2 regions of the Methylobacterium sp. 22177 genome follow, and region 1 is predicted to be linked to the other one. Evidence: predicted binding sites of a transcription regulator. Region 1 holds the regulator's gene; the other holds the start of a gene.
The links. The regulator PhoB, encoded in region 1, activates phosphate uptake and scavenging genes when phosphate is short. The targets are predictions, from matches to a motif close to TGTCATNNANCTGTCAT.

Region 1 (7,245 bases):
GCACGGTCGCGGTGGGCGCGCCGAGCCCCGAGATGCGCGACCGCTTCACGCGCGTGCTGAAGGGGCACGTCGCCATCGCGCGGGCGGTGTTCCCGGTCGGCACGACCGGCGCCCAGATCGACGCCTTCGCGCGGGCGCCGCTCTGGCAGGCCGGTCTCGACTTCGACCACGGCACCGGTCACGGCGTCGGCGCCTTCCTGTCGGTGCACGAGGGGCCGCAGCGGATCGCCAAGACCGGCACGGTGGCGCTGGAGCCCGGTATGATCCTGTCAAACGAGCCGGGCTACTACGCCCGCGGCGCCTACGGCATCCGGATCGAGAACCTCGTCCTGGTCGAATCCCGCGCGATCGCGGGCGGCGAGCGCCCGATGCTCGGCTTCGAGACGCTGACGCTCGCCCCCTACGACCGCCGGCTGATCCGGCCGGACCTGCTCGAACCCGGGGAGCGGGCCTGGATCGACGCCTACCATGCCCGGGTGCGCGAGACCCTGGCGCCCGGGCTCGACACCGCCGCGCGCGACTGGCTGGAGCGGGCGACGGCGCCGCTGGAGGGGTGAGCCGGCCGCACGGGACCCCGGACGCGACCCCGGACGCGGTCCATGGTAAGACCCGGCGCCACGGAAACGCCCGCGCCGGGCGAGAGACGCCGCGCGTGAAACCGCGACCGCCCCGCGCGCGAAGGGACAGCATGATCCGCCGCCTCGCCATCCTGATCCTGGCCCTCGCCGCGAGCCTCTCGGCCGCCGCGGCGCAGGGGTTTCCGCAGGGCTTCCGCACGCCCGCGGACCTCGTGCGCGCGAGCCTCGTGGCCGAGCCCGCCGCGGTCGCCGGCGCGCAGCCCTTCACGCTGGCCGTGCGGATGCAGATCAAGCCCGGCTGGCACGTCTACTGGCGCAATCCGGGCGATTCCGGCCTGCCCCCGGAGGTGACCTGGACCCTGCCGGCCGGCTTCAACGCCGGCGCGATCCGGTGGCCGGCGCCGGAGCGCATCCCGATCGCGACCCTCATGAACTACGGCTACGAGGGCGAGGTCACGCTCCTCGTGCCGGTGACGCCGCCGCCGAGCCTCGACCCGGCGGACCCGGTGCGGATCCAGGCGAAACTGACCTACCTCGTCTGCGAGACCGAGTGCGTCCCCGGCTCGGCCGACCTCGCCCTGACGATGCCCGTGGGCAAGGCCGAGCCGGACCCGGCCAGCGCCGCGCTGTTCGCGCGCGCGCGCGCCGCCCTGCCCGTGCCGGCGCTCTGGCCCCTGCGCCTGTCGAGCCAGGGCGACACCCTGCGCCTCGATTTCGCCGCGACCGGTCTCAAGCCCGAGGCGGTCCGCAACGCCGCGTACTTTCCCTACGCCGAGACCGCGATCGACAACGCCGCCGCCCAGGTGATGACCGTCGACGAGACCGGCCTGCACCTGACCCTCGCGCGGAGCAGCCCGACCGATCCGGTGCCCACCGCGCTGCCCGGCGTCCTGACGGTCGACGAGGTCGACGCCGCCGGGACCCGCCGGCTCGCCTTCGCGTACGGCGACGAGCCGGTGCTCCCGGCCGCCGCGGCGCCGGCCCCGACCGCGCCGAACCCGGGCGCGACCGGGCCGGCAACCTCCGACTTCGACGCGCTGACCCTCGCGACCGCCGCGGCCTTCGCCTTCCTCGGCGGCCTGATCCTCAACCTGATGCCCTGCGTTTTCCCGGTCCTCTCGATCAAGGTCCTGAGCCTCGTGCGGCACGCGGGCGAGGGGCCGGCCCGGCTGCGGCTCCACGGCCTCGCCTACACGGCCGGCGTCCTGGCGAGCTTCCTGGCGCTCGCCGCTGCGCTGATCGGCCTGAAGAGCGGCGGGGCCGCGATCGGCTGGGGGTTCCAGCTGCAATCGCCCGCCGTGGTCGCGGGGCTCGCCTACCTGCTGTTCGCGATGGGCCTGAGCCTCTCCGGCGCGGTCCATGTCGGCGGGCGGCTCGCCGGCCTCGGAGACGGCCTCACCCGGCGCGCCGGCCTGAGCGGCTCGTTCTTCACGGGCGTGCTCGCCACCCTGGTGGCGACGCCCTGCACGGCGCCGTTCATGGGCTCGGCGGTGGGCTTCGCGCTGACCCAGAGCGCCGGCGTGGCGCTCGCCGTCTTCGCCAGCCTCGGCCTCGGCCTCGCCCTGCCCTTCCTGCTCCTGACCCTCTGGCCGCCGGCCCTGCGGGCACTGCCGCGGCCGGGCGCCTGGATGGAGACCCTCAAGCAGGTGCTGGCCTTCCCGGTCTACGCCACCGTCGCGTGGCTGATCTGGGTGCTGGCGCAGCAGGTCGACCCGCGCGGGCAGCTGGCGGCGCTGATCGGCCTCGTGCTCGTGGGCTTCGCCGCCTGGGCCTGGGAGCACGGCCGCGCCGCCGCGCCGCGGACGGGTCGGATCGCGCAGGCCGCCGCGGTGCTGGCGCTGATCGCGGTCGCCTCCCTCGCCGTCACCCTGCCCCGGAGCAGCGCCGCGCCGGCGGCGCAGGCTGCCGCCGACGGGGTCGAGCCGTTCACGCAGGCGCGCCTCGACGCCCTTCTCGACGCGCACCGCCCCGTCTTCGTCGACATGACCGCCGCCTGGTGCATCACCTGCGCGGTCAACGAGGCGACCTCGCTCAACACCCGGGCGGTGCGGGCCGCGATGGCCGAGCGCGGCGTGACCTACATGAAGGGCGACTGGACCAACCAGAACCCCGAGATCACCCGCCTGCTGGAGAAGCACGGGCGCAGCGGCGTCCCGCTCTACCTGCTCTACACCGGGACGGGGGAGCCCCAGGTGCTCCCGCAGATCCTGACCGAGGGGACGGTCCTGGCGGCGCTGGAGGCGGTGCCGGCCGCCGCGGGACGGAGCGCGGCGCTGGCGCGCTGAACCCGTCCGCGGTCTCGGGCGCCTGAGCAGAGACGGCGCGCCGGAGCGATCTGTCGCTCCGGCAGTCCATGGGGCCTCCTCAGGCCTCGAGCGAGAAGGTCTCGTCGAAGGCGTAGCCCGAGCCGCGGACCGTGCGGATCGGGTCGGCTTGGCGCGGGCCGTTCAGCGCCTTGCGCAGCCGCCCGACATGCACGTCCACCGTGCGCTCGTCGATGTAGACGTCGTGGCCCCAGACCCCGTCGAGGAGCTGCTCGCGGGAGAAGACCCGGCCCGGCGCGAGCATCAGGAATTCCAGCAGCCGGAACTCTGTCGGGCCCAGATGCAGCTCCTCGCCGCCGCGACGGACGCGGTGGCCGGTGCGGTCGAGCTCCAAATCGCCCGCCGCCAGCCGGTCCGAGACGTGGGCGGGCTTGGCCCGGCGCAGCAGCGCGCGGATCCGGGCGAGCAGTTCAGGCACCGAGAACGGCTTGACGATGTAGTCGTCGGCGCCCGTGCCGAGACCGCGGACGCGGTCGCCCTCCTCGCCCCGGGCGGTGAGCATGATCACCGGCAGGCGCTCGGTCTCCCGGCGCGCCCGGATCCGGCGGCACAGCTCGATCCCGGAGAGGCCGGGCAGCATCCAGTCGAGCAGGACGAGGTCCGGGATCCGCTCCGCCAGGAGCAGCTCGGCGTCGTCGCCGCGCGCCGCCGAATCCACCAGGAAGCCCTCGGCCTCCAGGTTGTAGCGCAGCAGCGTGGTCAGCGCCTCCTCGTCCTCGACGATCAGGACTTGCATGCTCACGTTCGACGACTCGTTCTACCGGCGGTCCCGCGGATGGTGCAGGAGGCGCCGCCCGGCCTCAACCTGCACGGTTACTGGCCCCGGCCATGCCCGCAGGAAGGCCGGGGTCGGGGGCTCACGGCGCCTGGAGTCCGTCCACCGTCGCGTAGTTCGACGCGTCGTTCTTCGGCCGGTCGCCCGCCAGGGTCTCCCCCGTGGCGAGGTAGTGGATCGTCTCGGCGATGTTGGTGGTGTGGTCGCCGATGCGCTCGACGTTCTTGGCGCAGAACAGCAGATGCGTGCAGAACGAGATGTTGCGCGGGTCCTCCATCATGTAGGTCAGGAGCTCGCGGAACAGGGAATTGTACAGGGCGTCGATCTCACCGTCGCGCTCCCAGACGTCGTGGGCCGCCTGGACGTCGCGGCTCGCGTAGGCGTCGAGCACGTCCTTGAGCTGGCCCTCGGCGAGGTCGCTCATGTGGCGCACGCCGAGCACGATCTTCTGGGCCGGCGCCTGGTCGGAGATCGCCACCACGCGCTTGGCGACGTTCTTGGCGAGGTCGCCGATCCGCTCGAGATCGCCGGAGACGCGGATCGCCGAGATGGTCTCGCGCAGGTCGATCGCCAGCGGCTGGCGCCGGGCGATCAGCAGCACGGCGCGCTCCTCGATGTCCCGCTGCAGTGCGTCGAGGCGCTTGTCGGCGAGGATCACCGCCTGGGCGAGCGTGTCGTCCCGGCGCACGAGGGCATCGGTCGCCTCCGCGGTCATCTTCTCGGCGACGCCGCCCATCTCCGAGATCGAGCGACGCAGGTTCTCCAGGTCGGTGTCGTAGGAGGTGACGATATGGCCGGGCATGGCGGATCCTTCGATGGGGTCCCGGGGACGGCACTCCGGGAGGTTTGCGGATCCGCCGACGCGCCGGAGACGCGAGCGGCGGTCCCGGGACCGGAGCGGCCCGGCAGACTAGCCGAAGCGGCCGGTGATGTAGTCCTGCGTGCGGCGCTCCGTCGGATTCATGAACATCCGGTTGGTCGGACCGAACTCGACGAGCTGCCCCAGATACATGAAGGCGGTGAACTGCGAGATGCGCGCCGCCTGCTGCATGTTGTGGGTGACGATCACGATGGTGAACTCGTCGCGCAGCTGCTCGATCAGCTCCTCGATGCGGCCGGTGGAGATCGGGTCGAGGGCCGAGGTCGGCTCGTCGAACAGGATCACCTCCGGACGCTGCGCCACCGTCCGGGCGATGCACAGGCGCTGCTGCTGGCCGCCCGACAGGCCGGTCCCCGGCTGCCGGAGCTTGTCCTTCACCTCGTCCCAGAGGGCGGCCTTGCGCAGGGATTCCTCGATCCGGCCGTCGAGCTCGGATTTCGGCAGCTTCTCGTAGAGGCGCAGGCCGAAGGCCACGTTGTCGTAGATCGACATCGGGAACGGCGTCGGCTTCTGGAACACCATGCCGATGCGCGAGCGCAGCTCGTTCAGGTCGACGGAGGGGCTGAGGATGTTCTCGCCGTCGAGCAGGATCTCGCCCTCCGCGCGCTGCTCCGGGTAGAGGCTGTAGATCCGGTTGAAGCAGCGCAGCAGGGTGGACTTGCCGCAGCCGGAGGGGCCGATCAGCGCCGTCACCTGCCGGTCGTGGAAGTTGAGGTTGACGTCCTTCAGCCCGTGGAAGCTGCCGTAGTAGAAGTTCAGGTCCTTGACGGCGATCCGCACGGGGCCGCCCTCTTCGGCGCGGTTGCGGTTCAGCTCGACCGTCGGGATCGCGGAGGCGGCGTTCATCGTCGTGTCCTCGAAAGGGGGCTCAGCGCGAGGCCTGCGGCTTGATCACGAGGCGCGCGATGATCGACAGCGCCAGGATGGTCGCGGTGATCAGGAGCGCGCCCGCCCAGGCGAGGCCCTGCCAGTTCGGGTAGGGCGAGAGGGCGAACTGGTAGATCATCACCGGCAGGTTCGCGACGCCGCCCATCAGGTTGGCCGAGAACCAGGAATTGTTGTTGAGCGCGGTGAACAGCAGCGGCGCGGTCTCGCCGGCGATGCGGGCGAGCGCCAGGATGATGCCGGTGACGATGCCGGCCGAGGCCGCCCGCCAGGTCACGCTCATGATCACCGTCGAGGGCGGCGCGCCGAGCGCCGCGCCGGCCTCCCGCAGGGTTCCGGGGACGAGGCGCAGCATGTCCTCGGTGGTGCGCACGATCACCGGCACGGCGATGATCGCCAGGGCCACGCCGCCGGCCCAGCCCGAGTAGGTGCCCATCGGCCGCACCATCAGCGTGTAGACGAACAGGCCGATCAGGATCGACGGCGCCGAGAGCAGGACGTCGTTGAGGAAGCGGATCAGGGCCGCCAGCTTCGAGCCGCGCCCGTACTCGGCGAGGAAGGTCCCGGCCATGACGCCGACCGGTGTGGCGATCAGGATGCCGATCCCGGTCAGCACGAGGCTGCCCAGGATCGCGTTGGCGATGCCGCCGCCCTCGGAGCCCGGGCCCGGGGTCGGGTTGGTGAACAGGGTGGGCGTGAAGCCGCGCACGCCCTGGACGATCAGCATCACCAGGATCGAGCCGAGGACCAGGGCGCCCACCACCGTCGCGGCGGTGCAGGCGACGCGCAGGGCCCGGTCGGCGACGCGGCGTCCCTGGCGGACGCGGCCGGGGCGGCGCTGGGCGGCCGGGGCGATCGTGCTGGAGGAAACCATCGCGCGTGCTCCTCAGGCGGCCTTGACGCGGCGCGTCAGCAGCCGGGCGATGATGAGCACCACGAAGGTGATCACGAACAGGATGCAGCCCAGGGCCATCAGCGCGTTCAGCTGGAGGCCGTCCGCCTCGTTGAACTCGTTGGCGATGCGCGACGCGATGGTCGAGCTCGGGTCGAAGATCGAGGCCGAGAGCCGGTTGGCGTTGCCGACCACGAAGGTCACCGCCATCGTCTCGCCGAGCGCCCGGCCGAGGCCGAGCATGATCGCGCCGATGATCGAGACCGCCGCCTGCGGCACCAGCACGTGGCGCACGACCTCCCAGGTGGTGCAGCCGATGCCGTAGGCGCTCTCGCGCAGCACGGTCGGGATCTGGTCGAGCATGTCCCGGGCGATCGAGGCGATGAACGGCACGATCATGATCGCCAGGATGATCCCGGCGGTGAACACGCCGACGCCCGACGGTACCCGGGCGTAGAACAGCGTGCCGACGATCGGCATGCCCTCCACGAGGTTCGAGACCGGGATCTGGACGTAGCGCGCGAAGAGCGGCGCGAACACGAACAGGCCCCACATGCCGTAGATGATGCTCGGCACGGCGGCGAGCAGCTCGATCGTCATGGCGACCGGCTTGCGGGCCCAGCCCGGGCAGAGCTGGGTGAGGTAGACCGCGATGCCCAGCGAGACCGGCACGCCGATCAGCAGGGCCAGGAAGGCGGAGGCGACGGTCCCGATCACCGCGACCAGGGCGCCGTACTGCTCGGTCCCGACGTTCCAGGCGCTGGAGGTCAGGAAGCTGAAGCCGAACTCGCGGAAGGCGGGCCAGCCGCCGTACAGGATCGAGCCGAGGATGCCGGCGAGCACGAGCAGCACCAGCAGGGCCGCGCCGTACGAGCAGGTCCGGAACAGCGTGTCGAGGCTCCGGCTCGGCG
Region 2 (7,245 bases), on a different contig from region 1:
AAGCCGCAGACCGGCGAGAACAGCAGCGCCTTGAAGACGTTGAGCGCCTGGGTCCAGTCGACGCCCGCGGTACCGTCGCCGCCGTTCATCAGCTGGTTGGCGAGGCCGACGCCGAGCACCGAGCCGATCAGCGCGTGGGACGACGAGTTCGGCAGCCCGAAGGCCCAGGTCCCGAGGTTCCAGATGATGGCCGCCAGCAGGAGCGCGAAGATCATCGCGTAGCCCGCGTGCGAGCCGACGTTGAGGATCAGCTCGACGGGCAGCAGCGTCACGATCGCGTAGGCCACCGCGCCCGAGGACAGCATCACGCCCAGGAAGTTGAAGGCACCCGACCAGATCACCGCGACGAGCGGCGGCATCGAGTGGGTGTAGATCACCGTGGCGACCGCGTTGGCGGTGTCGTGGAAGCCGTTCACGAACTCGAAGGCGAGGGCGATCAGCAGGGCGAGGCCGAGCAGCGCGAAGGCGCCGTAGGCCAGGGGCGCCTCGCCGACCGCGTTCATGTCGGCGACGAGGCTCACCACCGCGTAGCCGAGGCCCGCCACCAGGACGAGGAGGAACGCGACCACCCCGCCGAGATGCGTCCCGTGGTCGAGGCGCGGACCGCCCGCCCGCCGGCCTCCCACCGCCCCCGACGGCATCACGGCGGAATCGGACATGAACCCTCGCGGAATTCTACGTGGTGGTGAGCCGGGATTAAGATGGAGCGGTGACGGTTGGGTGACGGGCGACGGCAGGCCCGTGACGGCCCGTGACGGCCCGTGACGGCCCGTGACGGCCCGCGACGCGACGCGCCGCGTCGGTGACCGGGACCGGGAGCGCCGGGCGGCGCTGTCACACGCCTGACGCGGTCGAGCCGCTAGCGGACCGGACCGCTCGCCCGATCGCACGAGGGATCCGCATGATTGACGCCACGGTGCCGGCCCTGTCCCTCGGCGCGCTCCTGGCCCTCGTCCAGGTCGGCAGCATCGCCGTCGCGGCCCGGCGCCTCGGCCGGAACCACGGCCCGTCGCAATTCCCCGACGGCGCGCCCGTCTCCCTGGTCCGGCCGCTGCGCGGGGTCGAGGCGTACAGCGAGGAGATGCTCGTCCGCAGCTTCCGCCTCGACTACCCGGCCTACGAGCTGATCTTCTGCGTGGCCGACCCGGCCGACCCGATCGTGCCGATGGTGGAGCGCCTGATCGAGGCCCACCCGCAGGTGCCGGCCCGCCTGATCCGCGGCGACGAGCGCGTCAGCGCGAACCCGAAGCTCAACAACTGCCTGCGCGGCTGGCGCGCCGCCGCCCACGACTGGGTGGTGCTCGCCGATTCCAACGTGGCCATGCCGCCGGACTACCTCCAGCGGCTCCAGGCGGCGTGGCGCGACGATACCGGCCTCGTCTGCTCCACCCCGGCCGGCGCCCGCCCGGGCAGCTTCATGGCGGAGGTGGAGTGCGCCTTCCTGAACACCCTCCAGGCGCGCTGGCAATACGCCGCCGAGGCCTTCGGCCTGGGCTTCGCGCAGGGCAAGAGCATGCTCTGGCACAAGCCCTTCCTGGAGGCGCAGGGCGGGCTCCAGGCGCTCGCCGCCGAGATCGCCGAGGACGCGGCCGCCACCAAGCTCGTGCGCGCCGCCGGCAAGCGCGTCCACCTCGTGGCGAGCCCGTTCGAGCAGCCGCTCGGCCCGCGCGGCTTCCGGGAGGTCTGGGCGCGGCAGCTGCGCTGGGCGCGCCTGCGCCGCGTGACCTTCCCGCTGTTCTTCGCCCCCGAGATCGGCAGCGGCGTCCTGCTGCCGGCGCTCCTCGTCGCCCTCTGGGCCGGCAGCCTCGCGGGCCTCGCCGGCGCTGCCGGCCTCGCCGCCCTGTGCTATGCCGCCGAGCACCGGCTCGCGGTCCGCGCGGGTTGGCACCGTTCGCCCCGCACGCTGGCGGCCTTCCTGGCGCGCGACGCCCTGATCCCGGCGATCTGGCTCGGCGCCTGGATGCGGAGCGCCATCGTGTGGCGGGGCAACGCCATGGACGTGCGCCCCCGGCGGGCCGCCGGCGCGCGCTCCTACGCGCCGACGGCCTGACCGCCCGGCGATCGGAGGCCCTGACGTGTCGCGCCGCTACGCCCTCTACTGGCTGCCCGCCCCGGGATCCCGCCTCGAAGCCTTCGGGCGCGCGGTCCTCGGCACCGACAACGTCTCCGGGCTGCCGGTCGCGCACCCGGAGGGGCTCGGTGATCTCGCGGCGGTCACGGCGGGCGCGCGGGTCTACGGGTTCCACGCCACCCTCAAGGCGCCGATGCGCCTCGCCCCGGGCGCCGCGGAGGCCGACCTCGTCGCCGCCGCCCGCGACCTCGCGGCCGCGCACCCGCCGGTGGCGGTGGGCCCGCTCCGGGTCGCCGCCCTCGGGCCGTTCCTCGCCCTGGTGCCGGAGGCCCCGCCGCCGGAGCTGGGGCTGCTGGCGGCCGAATGCGTCGCCGCCCTGGACCCGTTCCGGGCGCCGCTCACGGAGGCCGAGCGCGCCAAGCGCCGCCCGGAGCGCCTCGACGCGCGCGGCCGCGCGCTCCTCGCGCGCTGGGGCTACCCGTACGTGTTCGAGGCCTTCCGCTTCCACATGACCCTGACCGACGCCCTGCCGGAGGCGGATCGCGATTCCTGGCACCGGCGCCTGTCCGAAGCCTACGGCGCCGCGGGGCCGGAGCCCCTGCGGATCGACGCCGTCAGCCTCCTGATCCAGGACGGGTCGGAGCCGTTCCGGCTCCTGGCGCGCCTGCCCTTCGGAGAAGCCCGTGGTTGACCGCCCCCTCGGCCTCGAACCCGCGCTCGATCCGAGCGCCCGGGTCGTCGACAGCCGCCTCGGCCGCTACACCGAGGTCGGCGCCCGCACCCGGCTCACCGAGACAATCCTCGACGACTATTCCTACATCGGTGAGGACGGCGAGGTGATCTACACCGCGATCGGCAAGTTCTGCTCGATCGCCGCCAGCGTGCGGATCAATCCCGGCAATCACCCGATGGAGCGCGCCTCCCAGGCGCACTTCACCTACCGGGCGCGGGCCTACTGGCCGGACGAATCGGACGAGCCCGCCTTCTTCGACCGGCGCCGGGCGAGCCCGGTGGCGATCGGCCACGATGTCTGGATCGGCCACGGCGCGGTCGTCCTGCCGGGGCGCACGATCGGCACCGGCGCGGTGGTGGGAGCGGGCGCCATCGTCACCCGCGACGTCGAGCCCTACACGATCGTCGTCGGCAATCCCGCCCGGCCGGTCCGGCGCCGCTTCCCCGAGGCGATCGCCGCCCGCCTGATGCGCCTCGCCTGGTGGGACTGGGACCACGAGCGCCTGCGCCGGGCGCTGCCGGATTTCCGCGGCCTGCCGATTGAGGCGTTCCTGGAGCGCTGCGAAGATTAAGTCGGCTATCGAAATAACCGAGATGTTGCGCCGGCAAATATAATCGTTCCGAATACGTCATCCAATCGTCGTGAAACCGGCGTTTACGTGCGGCCACTCCGCGGCGGATGGTTGCATGCTGGTTATCGAGGATCTCACGCGCCAGTACGGCGACCGGCGCGCCGTCGACGGCGTGTCGCTCCGGATCGAGCCCGGCAGCTTCGTCGGGGTGATCGGCCGGTCGGGCGCCGGCAAGTCGACGCTCCTGCGCCTCATCAATCGGCTGGCGGACCCGAGTTCGGGGCGCATCCTCCACGAGGGCCGCGAGGTGACGACCCTGCGCGGCCGTCCCCTGCGGGAATGGCGCACCCGCTGCGCCATGATCTTCCAGCAGTTCAACCTCGTCGGCCGCCTCGACGTGATGACGAACGTGCTGATGGGGCGCCTCAGCCACGTGCCGACCTATCGCTCCCTGCTCCGGCAATGGTCCGCCGAGGACCGGGCCATGGCCCTCGCCGCCCTGGAGAGCTTCGACATGGGCGAGTTCGCCGGCCAGCGGGCCGACGGCCTGTCGGGCGGGCAGCAGCAGCGCGTCGCCATCGCCCGCGCCCTCGTGCAGGAGCCCGAGATCCTGCTCGCCGACGAGCCGGTCGCCTCCCTCGACCCGCGCAACACCCGCCTGGTGATGGACGCGCTGGCCGAGGTGAACCGGCGCTACGGCATCACCGTGCTGTGCAACCTGCACTCCCTCGACCTCGCCCGCGCCTACTGCGACCGCCTCGTCGGCCTCGCGGCCGGGCGGGTCGTGTTCGAGGGCGGCCCCTTCGACCTGACCGAGGACGTGGCGCGCCGCCTCTACGGCCTGGAGGCCGGCGAGGTGCTGGACGATTCCGCGCAGCGCGAGGCGGAGCAGCGGGCCGCGATGCCGGGCCGGCCCGGTCTCGTGCCGGCCCGGCCGGTCCGCGAGGCCGCTCTCGGCGCCTGATCCGGGCCCCGGGCCCCAGCGAACACCGCCAACGAGCACTGCCAACGAGCACTGCCAACGAGCACCGCTCTGGAAACGCCCGACCGGCCCTTGGCCGGCCGAACCTCGCCGACGCCGCCACGAAGGACGACCCGATGATCACCCGACGCACCCTCGCCGCCGCCGCGGCCCTCGCCCTCCTCGGCCTGCCGGCCGCCGCCCAGGACTGGAAGGCCCAGTATCCGGAGCTGACGCTCGGCGTGATCCCGGCGGAGAACGCCTCGGGCACCGCCGACCGGTGGGCGCCGCTCACCGCCTACCTGACCAAGACGCTCGGCGTGCCGGTGAAGCTGCGGGTGGCGAGCGACTACGCCGCCGTGATCGAGGGCCAGCGGGCCGGCAACATCCAGATCGCGTGGTACGGGCCGGCCTCCTTCGCGCGGGCCGTGATGACCGGCGTGAAGATCGAGCCGATCGTCAACCAGAAGCACGAGACCGGCGCCTCGGGCTACTATTCGGTGGTCTACGTGCTGGCCTCCAGCCCCTACAAGACCGTCGAGGATCTGAAGGGCAAGAACCTCGCCCTGGTCGATCCGAACTCGACCTCGGGCAACCAGGCGCCGCGCTTCTTCCTGAAGCGGGCCGGCTACGACGTGGAGAAGTTCTTCGGCAAGACCTTCTACGCCGGCAGCCACGAGAACGCCGTGCTGGCGCTCACCCAGGGCACCGCCGACGCCGCCGCCAACCTGTGGAATTCCGAGACCGACACGATGGTCACCCGCATGGCCGCCAAGGGCATGCTCAAGAAGCCCGACGGCACCCCGATGCAGCAGTCGGACTTCCGCGTCGTGTTCAAGTCCGACTTCCTGCCGGAGGGGCCATTCGCCGTGCTGGCGAGCCTGCCGGACGACCTGAAGGCCAAGATCCGCGACGCCTTCGTGGCCCTGCCGAAGGCCGACAAGGCCGCGTTCGACCGGCTCTCCGACGGCAAGGACCAGGATCTCACGCCGGTGACCCTCAAGGATTACCAGCCGATCATCGACATGCTGCGCTTCAACGACGAGCAGCGCCGGAAGTCCTGATCCGGAGCCGCCCGCCTTGCGCGGTCTGACACCCCTGTCGCCGGAGCGGGCAGCCGCCCTCTCCGGCCTCTACGCGGCGGCGACCGGGGAAGCCCGCCGCCGCACGCTGGCGGGCTTCGCCCTGGTGGCGGCGCTCGCCGTGGTCGCCGGGCTGATCGCCGAGGTGCGGCCGCTGGTCCTCGCCGAGAACATCGGCAAGTTCACCGCCTACATCCAGCAGATCCTGCCGCCGATCGGCCTCGATCACCCGCTGGAGGACGTCCGCGCCTGGTACTGGGGCCTGCCCAAATGGCTGGGCCTGCTGGGCGAGACCCTGCTCATGGCCTATCTCGGGACGCTGCTCGGGGGGCTCGGGGGCTTCGCCCTCAGCTTCGTGGCCGCCGCCAACCTCGTGCGGTCGCGCGCGCTGCGCGTCGGCGCCAAGCGCCTCCTGGAACTGTGCCGCACCGTCCCCGAGGTGGTGTTCGCGCTGATCTTCGTGATCGCCTTCGGCCTCGGCCCGATGGTGGGCGTGCTCGCCATCGCGATCCACACCACGGGGGCGCTGGGCAAGCTGTTCTCCGAGGTGGTCGAGAACATCGACATGCGCCCCGTCGAGGGCCTGTCGGCCTCGGGCGCGACCTGGGTCCAGACGGTGCGCTTCGCGGTGCTGCCGCAGGTCCTGTCGAACTTCGCCTCCTACGCGTTGCTGCGCTTCGAGATCAACGTGCGCGGGGCCGGGGTGATGGGCTTCGTCGGCGCCGGCGGCATCGGCCAGGAATTCCTCGTGGCGATCCGCAACTTCTACTACGCTGACGTGAGCGCGATCCTCGTGCTGATCATCCTGACCGTCTTCTGCATCGACCTCGTCACCGAGCGGGTCCGCCACCGCCTGATCGGCGCGGAGCAGGCCCGATGAGCGCGCGTCCCGAGGCCCTGCGGGCGGCGGCCCGGGCCGACCTCGCCCGCCTGCGCGCGCGCTACCCCGCGCAGTTCCGCACCGACTGGCCGGGGCGGGCGCGGCTCGCCGCCCTGCTCGTCGTCCTGGTGGGGCTCGCGGCGCTCGGCGCCTGGCGCCTCGACTTCTCGGTGGCGCGGATCCTCCACGGTCTCGGGCGGCTCGGCACCTTCGCGGTGCTGATGCTGCCGCCGTCGCCGGAGGGCCAGTTCTGGACCTTCCTGCACGCGCTGGGCGAGACCCTCGGCATCGCCTTCCTGGGCACGCTGACGGCGGCGATCCTCGCCTTCCCGGTGGCGTTCCTGGCGGCGCGGAACGTCGTGCCCAACCCGTTCGCGCGGTTCGCGGTCCGCCGCGGCCTCGACGTGATGCGCTCGGTCGACGTGCTGATCTGGGCTCTGATCTGGATCAACGTCGTCGGCCTCGGCCCGTTCGCGGGGGCGCTCGCGATCGCGTGCTCGGATGTCGGGGCGCTCGGCAAGCTGTTCTCCGAGGCGATCGAGACCTGCGACCGACGCGCCGGCGAGGGCGTCGTCGCCTCGGGCGGCTCGGCGCTCCACCGCATCCGCTTCGGGCTGATCCCCGGGGTGCTGCCGGTGCTGGCGAGCCAGGTCCTGTACTTCTTCGAGTCGAACACCCGCTCGGCGACGATCATCGGCATCGTCGGCGCGGGCGGCATCGGCCAGTACCTCACCGAGCTGATCCGCGTGCTGGAGCTGCAGCAGGTCGCCTTCCTGGTGCTGATGATCCTCGTGACCGTGGCGGCGATCGACTGGATCTCGACCCGCCTGCGCCGGGCGATCATCGGGCCGGCGGCGCGCTGAAGGAGGCCGCGCAGCGGGCGGTCCGTCCCATCCACCCCCTCATCCTGAGGTGCGGCCTGAGGTGCGGCGCGGCCGCCTCGAAGG

Region 2: the regulator PhoB is predicted to act here: its motif matches at 3,431-3,447, upstream of phnC (phosphonate ABC transporter ATP-binding protein).

The regions. Positions count from the first base shown of each region.
Region 1 covers NZ_JBQEPK010000002.1:63,656-70,900, reverse strand. The annotation lists gene ACTJK8_RS02670 (aminopeptidase P family protein) at 1-557, shown strand, start outside; gene ACTJK8_RS02665 (protein-disulfide reductase DsbD family protein) at 689-2,863, shown strand; gene phoB (phosphate regulon transcriptional regulator PhoB) at 2,943-3,638, opposite strand; gene phoU (phosphate signaling complex protein PhoU) at 3,760-4,479, opposite strand; gene pstB (phosphate ABC transporter ATP-binding protein PstB) at 4,588-5,403, opposite strand; gene pstA (phosphate ABC transporter permease PstA) at 5,426-6,316, opposite strand; gene pstC (phosphate ABC transporter permease subunit PstC) at 6,329-7,245, opposite strand, start outside.
Region 2 covers NZ_JBQEPK010000071.1:712-7,956, forward strand. The annotation lists partial or broken gene ACTJK8_RS30485 (inorganic phosphate transporter) at 1-659, opposite strand, end outside; gene ACTJK8_RS30490 (ceramide glucosyltransferase) at 902-2,050, shown strand; gene ACTJK8_RS30495 (DUF1045 domain-containing protein) at 2,076-2,762, shown strand; gene ACTJK8_RS30500 (chloramphenicol acetyltransferase) at 2,755-3,375, shown strand; gene phnC (phosphonate ABC transporter ATP-binding protein) at 3,491-4,339, shown strand; gene phnD (phosphonate ABC transporter substrate-binding protein) at 4,474-5,400, shown strand; gene phnE (phosphonate ABC transporter, permease protein PhnE) at 5,417-6,298, shown strand; gene phnE (phosphonate ABC transporter, permease protein PhnE) at 6,295-7,161, shown strand.